2 regions of the Leptothermofonsia sp. ETS-13 genome follow, and region 1 is predicted to be linked to the other one. Evidence: predicted binding sites of a transcription regulator. Region 1 holds the regulator's gene; the other holds the start of a gene.

Region 1 (8,010 bases):
TGAGATCTGTCAAATTCCCCCTTTTATTAAGGGATCGACAACGGATAGATCGGCAACGGGGCCAGTAACTTCTGACTCCCGGAGCGCTGATTGTTCAACTATCCCTTATTTAATTTCTTTATGCACCGTGTGCTTATTACAGTGCGGGCAAAACTTTTTAAGCTCTAGCCGTGCTGTGGTATTACGACGGTTTTTCATGGTTGTATAGCGGGAGACGCCGGGCGATCGCTTATTAGGGTTGGTGCGACACTCGGTACATTCCAGCGTAATAATGATGCGAACGCCTTTATTCTTAGCCATAATCCTACAAAGTCAACAAACTGGAAAGCATAGACGCAAACATCCATTATTTCATACGATGATGATGTTGCGCAAACATTTTTTTCAGCTTAATATCCAATGAGTAGCCCCGGCTGGTTTGAACTAGCATGGTGCGGGCAAAGCGATCGTGAAACGCCTGCCGATTCTCTGCGTCCAAAAGAGCGAGTCCGCAGTCAATCAGCAGGGGAATGGGAGCGACAAGAATGAATCCATTCGTTGGACTGAGGTTAACCAGCCCAATGAAAACCAGCAAGCTAGCAAATCCGGCGATCGCCTCCCGCTTGACCAGTTCCATTAACCCTGGAGTCGCCCCGTACCGGAGATCAAGGAGTCTCATATCAAATGCCCAGCACCCCAGACTTTGACCCTGATTCCTCGCTACGACCACCACACGCAACCCTAACCAAAAGAAAATAAACAGAGGAATATAAAGATTTCCTCCACCAAACAAGCTGAGGAACGAAACAGCCCCAAAATCAGTGACAAAGGCAGCTACTCGCCGCCCCAGAGGTACCCTGGGGTAATGTCGAGGCGGCCTAAATCCACCGCGCATGGCTTACAGATCCCAAACGTCTTCCTCGGAAGAAACTTCAGAACTCGTCGAGTTCCCATTGGAGGATGTCTCTGAGTCGGACTCAGGCAGGTTTTGCTTTGAGGTTTGAATTGAAGTTTCGGAGTGATTTACCTCTTTAGCATAAGCTAGATCAACTACGGGTTCTTCTGTTTTAACCAATTCAGGGCCTATTGTGTCGATTAGCTCCTGGTTTGACGTTTCTAACTCTTGGGTTGACGTTTCGACTACTGTAACCGAAGATGCAACCACGGGTGCGGGCGGCGTTTCCAGAACAATTGGAGGCAAAATTTGCGCAACCTTTATGCCAACCAGGGAAAAGCTGGATCCAATTTGTTCCAGAGGATAGGGATCCGTCGCTGCAAATACTGCATCCGAATGCAGCATGACTCCCAAAACACTTACTGGAACCTGAGTAAACAGGTTGGCGGCCAGAAAAGCAACCCCGGCCAGCATCAATCCCAAAAACCTCCATTCAGTTGGGAAATGAGCCACTGGAGTAGCAATGGGGGCAATTTGGTAAACCTGATGCAGTACAAAAATCAGTGGGATAGATACTACCCCTGCCAGGATTTGATTGCGCTGGGATTTAAACAGGGTTAACAGACGGCGTTGGTCATCGGTCAGACGTTCTGGCTTGAGCGCCACTGCGACCAGACTGAAGATGTAAAACGGACGCTGCCACTGCATCCAGAGAATGGGAACAATCCCAATTGCCGATACCAAAAACAGTTCAAGCCAGACCGGCAGGACTGGATCACCGACTGCAAAACCAAGCAAACACAGCTCCAGAAAAATTGGAACTGCTGCTAAGCCAGCCAGATGAATCCAAAGGTAAGGATCAGACCAGAAAGAGCGCATAACCAAAGACCGACGGATGAAGCCCATGCCAAGTATAGAGCTTAGACTTCTCCCAGAAATTGTTTTTTAGTGATGAGAAGCCATCCCGTTTGTTCAGGTTCAGGCCAGATCCCCCAAAGACCAGGTTCCCCAAAGACCAGAGAATGAGCTATTTATAACTGTCGCCAGGTTGCTTAAGACATTGGCTTTAGAGGGGTTGGGGACACCCCTACACCCCGTCCTAAATCTGGTGACTATAGCTACAAAACCTTGATTCACTGGGTGCTATTTATCAGCCGTGTCAGAGGGGGGTTCTGACGCCTGACGCTGCTGTTTAATTGCTTTTAGCTGCTGAAGCAGGGATTCTGTCTCTGCTTGCAGGTGCAGAAACTTCACCTGCTGGTCAAGGCGATACTGGGTTTTCATCGCCTCTAGCAGGCGAGACTGTCGAGGATCAACAGAGGAAGCCGCTTCAGGAATAGAAACCAGTGCTGTAGCGACAGATGCAGAGATGGAACGGTCTGCTGTTAATGTTTGACTGGTCATTTTTACTCACTTACACCACAAAAAGTATCTTAACCTGAACTTTACGAGAGAATGTAACCCTCTGTTACAAAAGAATAAATCAGGACTGGCCACTTTTGAAACTGGTTAATCCGAAAAAGGCTTCTGTATTACAGGACATTGAACTGAGAGGCATTGGACAAGGATCGAGGTACACTTAACGTACCTATCTCACCACAAAACCTATCTCACCACAAAGATGTAAAGTTCAGGTGAAGGAGCTCCGGATTCTAACTATGGAGTATTCCGCATTAGATTCCGATATCCAACACAGCATTTTAGTCGGCAAATGGTGGAATAGGGTTCCTTGATTTAAAGCGATCGCTAAAAACCGTGGCTGTAACCTTATCTGCTTCCCATACCTTTTCTACCGAACCCAATACCCAATTAACCTCTTCCTACCAGGGCTGGCCTGGATTGATTGAGGCTTATCGGCAATACTTGCCTGTAACTGAGCAAACTCCAGTCATTACTCTTCGTGAAGGTAACACGCCCTTGATCCCAGTGCCGGCGATCTCCGAAATCGTTGGCAAACAGGTGCAAGTCCTGGTCAAGTTTGATGGGTTGAACCCAACTGGCAGTTTCAAAGACCGGGGTATGACCCTGGCGCTCTCGAAAGCCAAAGAAGCTGGAGCACAGGCGGTAATCTGTGCCAGTACAGGTAATACCTCTGCTTCTGCCGCTGCCTATGCGGGGCGAGGAGGAATGCGGGCTTTTGTGCTGATCCCTGATGGCTATGTTGCGATGGGCAAATTGGCCCAGGCATTACTTTACGGAGCTGAGGTGCTGGCAATTCAAGGCAATTTTGATCGAGCGCTTGAAATTGTGCGGGAAATATCGGCCAGTTATCCGGTCACTCTAGTCAACTCGGTCAATCCTTACCGGTTAGAAGGACAAAAGACTGCAGCATTTGAGGTGGTCGATGTATTGGGAGATGCGCCCGATTGGCTGTGCATTCCCGTTGGCAACGCTGGAAATATTACCGCCTACTGGATGGGGTTTTGTGAGTATCACCAGCATCAACTTTGTAGCAAGCTTCCCCGCATGATGGGCTTTCAGGCCGCAGGAGCAGCCCCCCTGATTTCGGGCAAAGCGGTGGAACACCCAGAGACGCTGGCAACCGCCATCCGAATTGGTAATCCTGCCAATTGGGAACGGGCGATCGCCGTCCAGGAAGCCAGCCAGGGCACCTTTAATGCCGTTACTGATGACGAGATCCTGAATGCCTACCGTCTTCTGGCGTCCCGTGAAGGGATCTTCTGTGAACCTGCCAGCGCGGCTTCCGTAGCCGGACTCCTCAAAGTCAAAGACCAGGTTCCGCCCGGTGCCACTGTGGTTTGTGTCCTCACCGGAAACGGGTTGAAGGACCCCGATTGTGCCATCAAACACAGCAGCAGCCAGTTCAAACAGGGCATCGAACCCAGCTTGAAATCTGTTGCCCAGGCAATGGGATTTTAGAGGAGTTGTTAGTTGTTGGTTATTCGTTGTTAGTGAAGCGAGGAGAGAGGGGGAAGGGAGTGCCAGGGTAACGGGATAATAGAGCGAGGTTTCTTGACTCCATCACTTCCCCACTCCATCACTTCCCCCACTCCATTACTCCCTCACCCATCCACTCATCCACTCATCCACCCATCTACTCCTTTCGCCCTTCCGTCATTCCCATAATCTCGTAGCCTGCATCAACGTAGACGATTTGTCCGGTGATGCCACTTGCAAGGTCACTACAGAGAAAGGCAGCGGTGTTGCCCACTTCAAGCTGGGTAACAGTTCGCCGGAGGGGGGCGACGGTTTCAACATGGTGGATCATGTCCAGGATGCCGCCGACTGCCGAGGATGCTAAGGTACGAATGGGACCAGCAGAAATGGCGTTGACCCGAATGTTTTGGGGACCTAATTCAGAGGCGAGATAGCGTACATTCATCTCCAGAGCAGCCTTGGCAATTCCCATCACGTTGTAATTGGGAATTACTTTCACTCCCCCCAGGTAGGTCAGGGTAAGAACGCTGCCCCCTTCGGTCATTAGGGGGTTGGGCGGCAGCGCACAGCTTAATTAATGAGTAGGCACTAATATCCAGGGCAGCCGCAAATCCTTCTCGTGAAGTGTTTACAAAACTACCAGATAAATCTTCTTTATTGGCGAAGGCTAAACAGTGAATCAAGATATCCAACCGACCCCATTTGTCTTTGACTGCATCGAAGGTAGCTTGAATTTGAGCATCATGTTGAACGTTACAGGGAAGAAATAGGGATGGTTGAACGGGTTCTACCAGTTCAGCAAGTTTTTTGACGCGGCGTTCTTCATCGGGCAGGTAGGTAACTCCAATATTTGCCCCTGCTTTGTGGAGTTGTTGGGCAATGCCCCAGGCAATTGAACGATTGTTGGCAATGCCAGTCACCAGGGCATTTTTTCCAGTCAAATTCAACATAACTCTCTATCTTTAAGAGCAACTACTTAGGACTGCTTTATGAGAATACTCAAAGATGGAAACGGGTAGCACCTATTTTTATCAGTCCGTTCAATCATTCTGTTCCAATAATCGTGATTTCGAATAAATTGCAGGTAAGCAAATCGATTCACTCTAGCTAATATAGTCTTAAACTGCTGGAAATCGTGATTTAAGCAGTGATTGAGCAGGCTAAACCTGGGTTATGGAATCGGTTAGTCAAGGGTTATAGCCAACCAATATGTAACATCAGGCACAAAAACGTGCGGTTGAGTAAGTTTAAGTGTCCTAAGTTACAGATCTTTTAATGAGTTCACTTAACTTAGGGATTTCACCTGTTAGTTAGCTGGGCAATTCTTTGGGCACCAGGTAGGGGATATGGTAGTAACGCAAGATAAACCACTCGCATCTGTGTTCCGTCAGATGGGGGGTGGAGCATTTCCACCCATTGTTGAAACCTTTGAGCGGGGCAAAACAATCTTCTTTCCGGGTGACCCGGCAGAACGTGTCTACTTTCTTCTTAAAGGAGCAGTCAAGCTGTCCAGGGTCTATGAGGCTGGGGAAGAAATTACCGTTGCGCTGCTACGGGAGAATAGCGTGTTTGGGGTTCTTTCCTTAATCACTGGGCACAAGTCCGATCGCTTCTATCACGCAGTAGCCTTTACACCAGTTGAGTTGCTTTCGGTTCCCATTGAACAGGTGGAAAAGGCGTTAAAGGATAACCCGGACCTGTCGATGGTACTGCTGCGAGGCTTATCATCCCGGATTTTGCAGACTGAGATGATGATTGAAACTCTGGCACACCGGGATATGGGTTCCCGATTGGTGAGTTTTTTGCTGATTCTCTGTCGTGATTTTGGTGTGCCCAGCAATGATGGCATCACCATTGACCTGAAGTTGTCCCATCAGGCGATCGCAGAGGCAATTGGCTCTACTCGTGTCACGGTAACCCGTCTTTTGGGGGATCTGCGCCAGGATAAGATGATTTCCATTCACAAGAAAAAGATTACCGTCCACAATCCGGTCACTTTGAGCCAACAATTTACCTGATCAGCAACACCCACTGGTAGAAACATTGAGGTAGGCTGTAGTTGAGTTCGCTGTGATTGCGTTTGCTTTGGTGTGCTTGTGCAGGCGTGGCCGGGAGTGCAGGGCGCTTTGGAGTGTGAATGTCCACCGGATATATTTTGATTCTGGCAGTGCTGGTGCTGGGGGGGGTCATTGCCACGGTGGGCGATCGCCTGGGAACCCGCGTTGGCAAAGCTCGCCTCAGCCTGTTTAATCTCCGTCCCCGTAAAACTGCGACGCTCGTCACCATTCTTACCGGCACTGTGATCTCGGCTTCCACTCTGGGGGTTTTGTTTGCCACCAGTGAGTACCTGCGCAAATGGTTGTTTGAAATTGACTCGCTGCAGGAAACCATCAGGCGAACTCGGCGGGATCTATACCAAACGCAGATTCAGAAAAACCAGGCTGAGGAGGAACTAGCAAAAGCGCGGGCTGATCGGGTATTGGCGCAGAAGCAACTGGCGGGCAGCAGAGAACAGCTCACGGGAGCACAGCAACAACTTACTGAAGCAGACCGGGCGCTCAGGGGGGCGATCGCAGAACGTACCCGAGCCCGGGCGGAAACCGTTCGCGCTGAAGCAGAATTAAATCGGATTCAGAACCAACTGCGGGCTGAGATTCGCCAGCTGCAAGTAGAAAAGAATCGGCTTATTGCCCAAAGAGACGCAGAAATCAGGGACAAGGAAGCTCAAGTCAAGAAACTGGAAGCCCAGCAAGCCTTCCTGGCCAGAGAAATTCAAGAATTAGAACTAGAGCGTCAGGGTCTACGCCAGGGCAATGTGGCAATTCAGCGCGGCCAGATTCTGGCTTCCGCGGTTGTGCGGATTCCATCAACTTCAACAGCGAAACAGGCCGTTGATCAGCTCTTAACCGAAGCCAATCGGACGGCGATCCGATTGACACGGCCCGGCACCAGCGGACAGATCATCCAAATTACCAGACCAGAGGTGGAACAGTTGATCAGTCGGATTGACGACGGAAAAGACTATGTAGTCAGAATCTTTTCGGCTGCCAACTACCTGGTGGGCGAAACCCCCATCCAAGTTTTTGCAGACGCAGTGCCCAATCGGTCTATCTTTCTGGCAGGCGATGTGGTGGCCGCCACTACCATCGATCCCTCCCGGATGACGGATGAGCAGATTCAACAGCGCATTAATTTGCTAATTGCCGCCGCTAATTTTCGGGCTCGCAGCCTAGGAATTTTGACCGATTCTGTTGAAATTGGTCGAATTCAGGATGTGATTATCTTTATCAGCCAACTGAAGCAATATAACCAGATGGTGGATTTGAAAGCTGTTGCAGCGGAGGTCACTAACGTTTCTGGCCCCCTCAAAATTGATTTATTGGCAACGCAGGATGGCAAGGTCTTGTTTAGAACAAATCATCCAGATACAGGTACCGTTAATTAAGAGTCGTGAACCTGTTTGATACATTTTGGTCCCATGTACCCTAGTTCTCACCCAACGTCTGATCAGCCTGTTATTCTGGGATTCGACCCTGGTCGCCGCAAGTGCGGTCTAGCGGTTATGGGAGTTGACCGCACATTACGTTATCACGAGGTTGTGGTTACAGAGTCGGCGATCGCTACCATCCAAACTCTACGACAGCAGTTTCCAATCTCGATAGTCGTTATGGGTGACCAAACCACCGCCAAGGATTGGAAGCAGCGGCTAACGACTGAGCTTGAAGACCCGCTGCGCGTTGTGTTAGTGGATGAGCGCCATAGCAGCCTGGAAGCGCGCGATCGCTACTGGAAAATGTATCCCCCAAAAGGCATTTACCGTCTGATCCCCAAGGCACTACGTCGCATTCCCCGTCCAATCGACGACATTGTCGCTATCTTGCTGATTGAACGCTACTTAGAGCGCCTGGTTCATTAGCTCAGGATCATGGATATAGCTGTCGCCAGGTTGCTTAGGACACTGGATTTAAGGGGATGAAAGGCTTACGACCTCTATAGCCACCTCACCCTTTCGCCCTTCGCCTTGCACTTAAAATTTCTTCCACCCCTCAGTTCAATACACACTCACCCGAAATCGCCCCCGTCCAGTAGGATTCATCGAATTGACCACAATGTAGTAAGTGTCATCCTCTGGGAGTTGAGTTCGTTCAATCAATGCTGAGTAAATGTAATTCATGTCGCTGCTGGTGGCAATGATCTCCCGCTTCGAGTTGAGCAAATAAACCGAGGGTGAAAATTCA
Region 2 (8,010 bases), 1.9 Mb from region 1:
GGCGATAACGAGCAGTAATCCGTTCAGCGCGTACCAGAAAATCATGGAAAAGAAAGAGGGGAGAGTAAGAGGGGCTGGGGGGCTAGGGATTGGGGGCTGATGAATCTGGGGATCCCGTGGCGTGTCTTTATAAATGGCAACTATGTTTTTAGAACACTACCATTTAACCATTAGAGCATTTGGATTTACCATTCCCGCGGATAGGAGGAAGGTACCTGAGGATTGGGGGCAAATGCGAGCCAGAGGGGAAATTGTAAAATCGAGAGGCTAATTTGCTCTTCGGTTTCATCAATGATGATGAAGGGGAGGAACCCATCTTTGAGGCTGCGGTCTGCTTTTTGTACCATCAGCTCAGGGTCTTCAAACAGGGCAACACCCCGTTCGGGCCCAAAATCACTGCGAGTAATGCCGAGGCAGTCTTGTAATCCTCTACGCCATTCCCCCAGACGTTCGGGGGATTCTGCCAAGATGAGGGCGCGGAGGCGATCGCCGTACAGGCTGTGCAGGATTGAAATGGTTGCTGAAGCAACCAGAATATTTTGCAGACGGCTGCCCATGGTGCGAATGGCACCCCGCCCACCCTGGGTGAAGAACCAGTTGGAAACGCGCTCAGCATGAATCGGCTCAAAAGTCCGGCGGAGGTGCCAGGGAGGGCCGTAATAATCTGGACGGTTACGGTATTGATCCAGCAAGTTGCGAATTTTGCGCGTCTGCTCGTGAAAACTCTGTTCTGCAAATTTGGGAGTGGGGGAGGTTTGAGGAATCTCGTTGTCTACAGTAGCCGTTGGTTTGGGGGGTTGCTTCGATGGTTTGGGCAGTTCTAATTGCTCGGCGGCCAGGGCCAGGTCTTGCAGGCTACCGACTAAATAGTCCTTAAAGCTCTGAACCCGAATCGCCAAATCCTGGGAAACTCCAGCAAAGGTCGTCTTCATTTCAGCTCGAATGCGCTCCTGGCGGCGTTCCAGTTGTTCTATGCTGATTTGCAAGGATTGCTTTCGCTGTTCCAGTTCTTTCAGTCCTTCCTGGACGAGACGCCCCAGGGAGCCCTGAACCTCTGCTATTTGCCCCCGGAGCTGGGCATGGGTGGCTTCCAGGGCTTCAATTTCTTGTTTGAGCGATCGCTCCTGGCGCTGCAATTCATCAATCCGCTGTTCCAGTTCACCCACCTGAGCAGGATTGGCAGGCCCCAGAGGGGCGATCAACGGATTGGAAGTTGGAGTGGAAGAAGAAGCAAAAGGCTCTTCGTCTGAAACTGGAGTGGTTTTGGGTAAAGGTTCTACAGGATTTTTCCCAATTTTGGGCAACACCAGCAGTGGAAGCTCTTCCCCGTCGGTGGTTGGTGGCGTTGGTTCAGAAGAGGCAAATTCGTTCTCCCCCAATGATTCCAACCAGGGATCTTCTGGTTCAGTAGAAGTGGACGGCTCATCCCATTGGGATGACGGTTGAAATGGTTTTGCTGATTGCTCTTCAGGTTCGTCCGGTTGAAATGCTGTGGATTCGTCTGGGTTCATGACCGAGTGGGAGAAGGGATAGAGAGGATAGGAGAGCTGTTAGTTGTTGGTTGTTAGTAAGGTGAGAAGGTGGAAGGGGAGAGAGGGTGATAGGGGAGAGGGGGTGGAATTGGCTGTGAGAGGGGGAGGCAAACCTGATCGCCAGAAATTCAATCTCAATTTGAGAGGGGAATTCGAGTTTCCAGACAGTGTTGCAGGGTTTTGGAGTCGAACAGAATGGGCAGGAAGTGAATGCTTTTAACTTCTTTGAAATAAAAGAGGATGGGTGCGGGTGGCCAGAAAATACGCCAATTTTGCCAATCCTGGTAGGGAAATTGCCGAATTAAAGTTTCACCCCGGCAAACATCCAAAGCCGTTGCAGTAAACCGCAAGCGAATCGTCACGGTCTGGAACAGCAGAAACAGGCCAAAAAGCGCGATCACCAGCCCCACCCACACCTGAATCAGCACGAAAGGAATCGCTATCAGTATCAGGGCGATCGCAAGAGTATAGCTAGGAGACAGTTCAACCGTTTGTCCAGGCAGATTAGGGGAGGCAGTACTTGTCACGCTTCACTCTCGCTTTGAGGTTCGGATAGGTTCATCCTCTATTCTATAGGGTTCTATAGGGTCGAGCGTCGGCAGAAGAGGCGGCAAAGAGGAGGGTTATAAACCTCGTGTAACTGCGCTACCCAGCCCCTGGAACATTACCCAGGAGAGAAAGAAGTTAGAAATAAAAATGGCTAACAGGGAAGTAACCACAGCCGTCGTGGTGGATTGCCCAACTCCTTTTGCACCCCCCGTTGTCGTCAAACCCCAGCTCGCCCCAATAATGGCAATCAATGCCCCAAAGAAAAATCCTTTGATGGGTGCACTGCATAAATCCCAGGCGCTCAGGAAATTTTGAGCAGAGTCAAAAAAGACTTTATTAGAAATTCCGTATAGCGCTTGAGCAATAAACATGCCACCGATCATGCCAGTGATCAGCGAGAGAATTGTCAACAGAGGCAACATCAGACAGCAGGCAATGACCCTGGGAATTACCAGGTAGTCGATTGGGTCTGTTTTTAGCATGTATAGTGCATCGATTTGTTCAGTTACCCGCATGGTGCCAATTTCCGCTGCAAAGGCTGAACCGACTCGCCCTGCCAGGATAACGGCTGTTAATACAGGAGCCAGCTCACGCGCCAGGGCAAGCGCCAGAACCCCTCCCACAGCGCTGCCTGCCCCTAAATTGATGAATTCCCTTGACACCTGGATGGTAAAGACCATCCCAACAAAGGCCGCCGTCAGGAGAGCAATTAGTAAAGATTCTGGCCCCACGACTGCCATTTGCTCCAGGGTATTGCGTCGATGGATTTTACCTGCCAGTAGATGGACCATGACCTGCCCACCCAGGAAAATGGCTGCCAGCAGGCGCTGACTCCACATTCGTAAGCCATAAGTAGTCGGCGTTTCACTCACCAGGGCGAAGACTTAGATAGGACGTTAGAAAGAATACCAGGGATTTGTGTCACAACCCTTCACCAAGATTTTTAATTTTAATTTAAGATTTCTGGCAATTACTGGGCATTTTGGGCGATCGCTTCTAAGGTGAAAAAGGATAGCAGTGTGAACTAGGATACCGTTGACCTGGCTTAAACAGCCTACTATCAATTTATGATGACATTACCCACCTTTCTCCGTTCCCTTTTGCTAACAGGTGCCCTGAGTTTCGCAGCGCCCATTGTGCTGATTGGAACTGTGCTGATCAGTTTTTACGTGGTTGGTCAAGTTCCCTTCATTGATGCATTCAGCCAAGCTGGAGTAACCCAGATTCTCAACTTTCTAGCCGTCTTCGGTAATGGCGATGCAGTTGAGGGAATGCTGATTATTGGTCTGACCTGTAGCCTGGTTGGAGCTTTGTTCGACACCTATGCTTTTTACCGTCATCAGAATCTAAGGGGCGGGTAGTAAATTGGGGCTCTTAAACTTCGGTATCTTTTCGGGTAATGCTCAAATCATAATGATTTTTCAGTTTGAAATGATGGTGGACAGCACCGCTCATCATTACTTCTTGAGGTCTACCCAGTAAAATACTGGGATGGACCAATTCCCACCTTGCCTGGGGTCTGAGTCAGAATCGAATTGCTTCCATTCAATCATTAGACCGATCCACCATTAGACCGATCTATGTCCTGTTTGCCCTTACCCATTGAGCAGAATGATCAACAGTTAGTGATCCAATTAGTCATTGAATCGGTTCAAGGACGTTACCTCTTACTTACTCCAGGAACGCACGCTATCGATCCTGCCATTACTGGAGTTACTGGGCTTAAGTGCCCGCGAAGCCAAAGTGTTGTTTTGGGTGATGCGAGGAGAAGCGAATCAAGTGATCGCCAAACATCTGGGTGTTCACCCCAGCACCATCCGCAAACATCTGGAGAGTATTTATCGCAAGCTAGATGTACAAAGTCGCACAGAAGCGATCGCTTAGAATGCTTCCTTCCCTCACTAGCTTGCAAGCCAGCTAAGAGAGATGGGCCGGGAGGAGTGAGAGTGCCACAATCAATAAAAAAATCAGGGCCGAAGAAGTTTCCAGGATGGCAACATTTTGAATCGGAGTGGTACGATACCAGTCTTGCCATGCCAGAATCAGACCCAATTTGAGCAGCGCGATACCAAAACCGATGGCCGTGATCGGTGCAAGCCAGCCAATGAACCAGAGTCCAGTAATGATGCCAGTGGCGATCACATGGTAAGTCAACCCTGGCAGGAGTGATGCAGTTTTGGGCTTACGCAGTTTGACGGTAAAAATGCTACTACTAAAAAACAGTGTATTTAAGAGCCACAATCCCAACATCGATAGTGTCCAGGTTCCCGTTGTGGCGATATAGGCAAACGGTGCTGCCAAACAAACAGCTGCAAAGGTTAGCAGTTCGTTAGTAAATGATTTTTGTTGCCGATAGAAGACCGAAACTGCATCGATGACAAAAGCCGCGATCGCCCCCAGGTACAACCAAAGCAGCATAGGCGTTTGCAGACATAGGCAAACTGCAATGCCTAAGGCTATGCCAGCATAAAGACTACCCCAAACCAGAAACCGAGATTTCCAACTGCGGCGCTGTTTAATCTGGAGCGTCAAGGGATGCTCAGCTTGGAACCCCGCAAAGGCACAGATGAGTGCCAGAGTCGTTGCCCAAGTCCATTTTTGGGCAGCAGCGGCTCCTGTTAGGAAAGACACAAATAACATGACATAAACCCCATGCTCTGGCGAGTATATCGGGTGATACCAGGCTGGGGTACGGGAAACAGCAGCTGCAGATTGGATAGCAGCGGATTGTGAGAGGTTGGGTTGAGAAGGTGTCATAAACTATAATGACCTGTGCGATCAGGGGTTTGAGCCGTTCAAATGTTCTGCTATTGCCTGGTTCGTTTTTTGCAGACAATCCAGCGTTTGCTGTCTCACAGCCTTTAACCGACGCTCAAAATTATCCAAAGCGATTGTGCCGTCTGAAGATTCAGCTTTCTGGATTGCAATAGTTGGCGTTGCTGAATTTGGGTATGAAGTTGCTGAATTTGGGTATGAAGTTGCTGAATTTGGGTATGAAATAGATGCTGTATGCATAAAGCTTAGTTTCGATTCATACTGCTTTTCAGCAACGCCTATCGCCGTGAGGATTGCTCGTACATTTTGTCATCTCCATATCAGCCGGGAGAAATCGAAGGTTGCGGAGTGCCTTTATGCCAGTCCGCCCAACCGAATTCCGACTCCGACAACGACGAACAGCACAGCCAGGGTGGTTACGCCAACGATGTGATAAGCCAGAGAATTGAGGTTTTCTTTGGTCAGGTTGGGGATGATGAAGAAGCGAGCATGAATTGCGAGCGCTAAGGTTCCCAGCAGGCAAAGCAACTTAATTCCAATATATCGCGACAGGTACGAGTCGAAGGCTAAGAAGTTTTGAAAACCTGGAAAGTAAGTCCAGGTGAGCCATAGCCCGGTAATCACTTGCAACAGGAGGGACATTAGCCCAAAGTACTCGAAGTGTTCTTCAAACTGATGGATGCGATCGGGGTCGCGGTGTTTCAATGCCTGAGGCAGCACTGTAACGGCAAGAACGAGATGTCCACCTGTCCAGACGGTGGCTCCCAAGGTATGCAGAATGACCAGAAGTTTGAACAGCATCGGTTGGTGATTGCGATGGGGTGTGTGTCAGGAATTGTTAATTTATTTCAGCGGAGTGTCGAACCTCAACTCAATTTTGTAAAAATGAATACAGAAAATATTTGATTTACTTTTCCTGGATGTCGAGAGAGTTTGAATCATCTTGATTGGACGTGAGACGGAAAACATCTATGGCTTTGCAAACAACTTCAATCTATTCGTTGGTCGCTGAGCAAGAGGGCGCGATCGCTGCTGATTGGAACCCGGTTTGTCAGATTACCTATAACCGGGATACCTGGGTAAAGTTGCTCCAGCGCCCCAGTGAATATGCGTCCGACGAGGCAAAGTTGCTTTGTCAAGACACACCAAATACTTGGATTGCCTGGGTGCCTGATTATGGTGAAGTGGTTCTTGGTCATGGTGATTTCTATTGCTAGTAGTGCTAGTAGATCAAAATAAACGTTGTGAGGGAAGTGGAAAGGGTACCCCCCTTCCGGAGGCGAAGCCCCCACTCCTCCATATTGCAAAATTAACGAAAACGCCAGTAAAAGAACCCAGAAAACGATAACTTTCATGAAGTGACGCCTGATGCGGCGCAGCATATCCCATATCAAAGTGCCTGGATGCATTTGAAATAGAGTTGGCATCATATTGACTTAGTTGAAAGAATTATTCAAGGAACAAGGTTTGATTTAATAGGCTTTGATGTGTTCGAGTGCGATCGCACGCGGGAACAACACATTGTTTTCTTTGTGAATATGCTGGTGTATGTCTTGCTCAAAGGTAGCTAGCGCATCCAACAGGGCGCGATAGGTGTTGCACGCCCACTCTGGCGGGGTGAATTCATCGGGGCGGGGTGAATTCATCGGTAAGTCGACGCAGTTGTGCCAGGGCTACTCCAGCTTCATCATGTTCAAATTCCATGCGGTGAACTGGATTGGCAATCGTGCCACAGTGGAACATGGGCAATGTATCGCTGGCTTCCAATTGACGAATCATGGGAAACAAAATCGATAGTGCGTCAGATTAATGTGGGATATATAGCAATGTCGTGCCAGTTCCAAGAGCGCGTTGTCAATCCCGCCCGCTGAGCAGCGGTGGTTTTGAAGTGGCTATGCTGCCAAATCCAGTTGAAATAACTCACGCCTAACCGTATGGTTACTTTAGTTTGTTCCCAGACCTTGCTAAACTTAGCTAAACTTAGTCTGTCGTCGATGCCATCGTCCGGTTTGTTGTCTTAACGTTCCATTTGTCCGCTCTAACCGCTGTGTTTTATCTTTGCCAATATATAACTTTACGCGGGTGCGTTAGGACATTGGAATTAGAGAGGGAGTGGGGGCTTCGCCCCCAGCTAGGGGTGGAACCCCTGCACCCCGTCCTAACCATAATGACTACCGCTATAATGGCCGATCTCTGACGGTAAGACTCGTTCGTATCTGCCCCAATCATCGGTGTTGAATTGTTTGCAATCCGTTTTTCCTTCAGTGTTCACAACTAACTGCTCAATGAATTCATCGGTGTGTTTACCCACGCAGGCGGTGAGCATCAAGCTGCTAGATTGAGCAAGGCTCAACCCAATCCAACTGTCTCCCCGTTTCAATTCCTCGCTAGCGCATTGCTTCTGTTGTTTGAGACGAATGACCACATCTCATCGGCACAAACTTCTTCCGTCTTGACGGATTGAACCTCCTGGTTATGCACCAATTGTGCTTTTTGGCTGGCAGAGCGCACGATGCTAACGACGGTATTGTAGGCAAGTCCACTAGGCAAGTCCACTGGTGCGACTGATGCCTCGTAAACTACTGCCCTCACTATGCATTTGCAGAACCTGGCGAATCTGTTCAGGACTGACATGGCGACGGTAGTAGAGACTGTCAAACTCCTCACAAAAGGTTTGGCGGCAAGCAGGACCGAGATACCGTTGATGACCATTGGGCATCTTGCCATGTTTATGAGCTTTACTATGACCGCATAGAGAGCATTCCATCGCTTTGCTTCTAGTCAAGGTTCTTTTCTACTCTACCAATCCCACATTAACCTGACGCACAATCGATAAAATCAATATTCCAGCGATTTTGTTTGAAATGAAAGAGTCGCTTGCGCTATTCTTTCACCGATAAGCAGGGAGAACCATGACAACCAGAGATGGATTCAGGAGTAATTGTGCAAACCAGGGAAGTGAAACGAGAAGCGCGTGACCTCTATAAAGTTCTGGTTTCGCTATTACAAATAGATGGCAACTACAAAAAACTGATTCTGCGAGACCTGGCAAAAATCGTTCAAATCTGTGGGCGGGGCAAAGGAGATATTACCTCGAATGAACTGCTGGCGTTTCTGGTCCTCTACGCCCTGATTGAGGATGACAGGGAAAAGC

What was found. The regulator NtcA, encoded in region 1, controls nitrogen genes in cyanobacteria. The targets are predictions, from matches to a motif close to TTTGTANNNNNNNNTACAAA.
Region 2: the regulator NtcA is predicted to act here: its motif matches at 5,733-5,752, upstream of P4D80_RS07020 (CopD family protein).

What each region holds. Positions count from the first base shown of each region.
Region 1 covers NZ_CP120836.1:3,424,845-3,432,854, forward strand. The annotation lists gene rpmG (50S ribosomal protein L33) at 106-300, opposite strand; gene P4D80_RS15495 (RDD family protein) at 347-874, opposite strand; gene P4D80_RS15500 (low-complexity tail membrane protein) at 878-1,753, opposite strand; gene P4D80_RS15505 (hypothetical protein) at 2,018-2,278, opposite strand; gene thrC (threonine synthase) at 2,714-3,754, shown strand; gene P4D80_RS15515 (SDR family oxidoreductase) at 3,930-4,271, opposite strand; gene P4D80_RS15520 (SDR family oxidoreductase) at 4,192-4,722, opposite strand; gene ntcA (global nitrogen regulator NtcA) at 5,119-5,790, shown strand; gene P4D80_RS15530 (DUF3084 domain-containing protein) at 5,910-7,217, shown strand; gene P4D80_RS15535 (pre-16S rRNA-processing nuclease YqgF) at 7,251-7,688, shown strand; gene P4D80_RS15540 (PPC domain-containing protein) at 7,824-8,010, opposite strand, start outside.
Region 2 covers NZ_CP120836.1:1,559,217-1,567,226, forward strand. The annotation lists gene plsY (glycerol-3-phosphate 1-O-acyltransferase PlsY) at 1-45, opposite strand, end outside; gene P4D80_RS06985 (DUF3086 domain-containing protein) at 186-1,511, opposite strand; gene P4D80_RS06990 (DUF3119 family protein) at 1,667-2,059, opposite strand; gene P4D80_RS06995 (MlaE family lipid ABC transporter permease subunit) at 2,156-2,953, opposite strand; gene P4D80_RS07000 (hypothetical protein) at 3,149-3,442, shown strand; gene P4D80_RS07005 (helix-turn-helix domain-containing protein) at 3,723-3,965, shown strand; gene P4D80_RS07010 (YwiC-like family protein) at 3,999-4,838, opposite strand; gene P4D80_RS07015 (hypothetical protein) at 4,847-5,011, shown strand; gene P4D80_RS07020 (CopD family protein) at 5,211-5,657, opposite strand; gene P4D80_RS07025 (hypothetical protein) at 5,828-6,073, shown strand; gene P4D80_RS07030 (hypothetical protein) at 6,329-6,502, opposite strand; gene P4D80_RS07035 (hypothetical protein) at 6,480-6,635, opposite strand; partial or broken gene P4D80_RS07040 (IS1 family transposase) at 6,658-6,925, opposite strand; gene P4D80_RS07045 (hypothetical protein) at 7,015-7,281, opposite strand; gene P4D80_RS07050 (hypothetical protein) at 7,399-7,623, opposite strand; gene P4D80_RS07055 (AAA family ATPase) at 7,782-8,010, shown strand, end outside.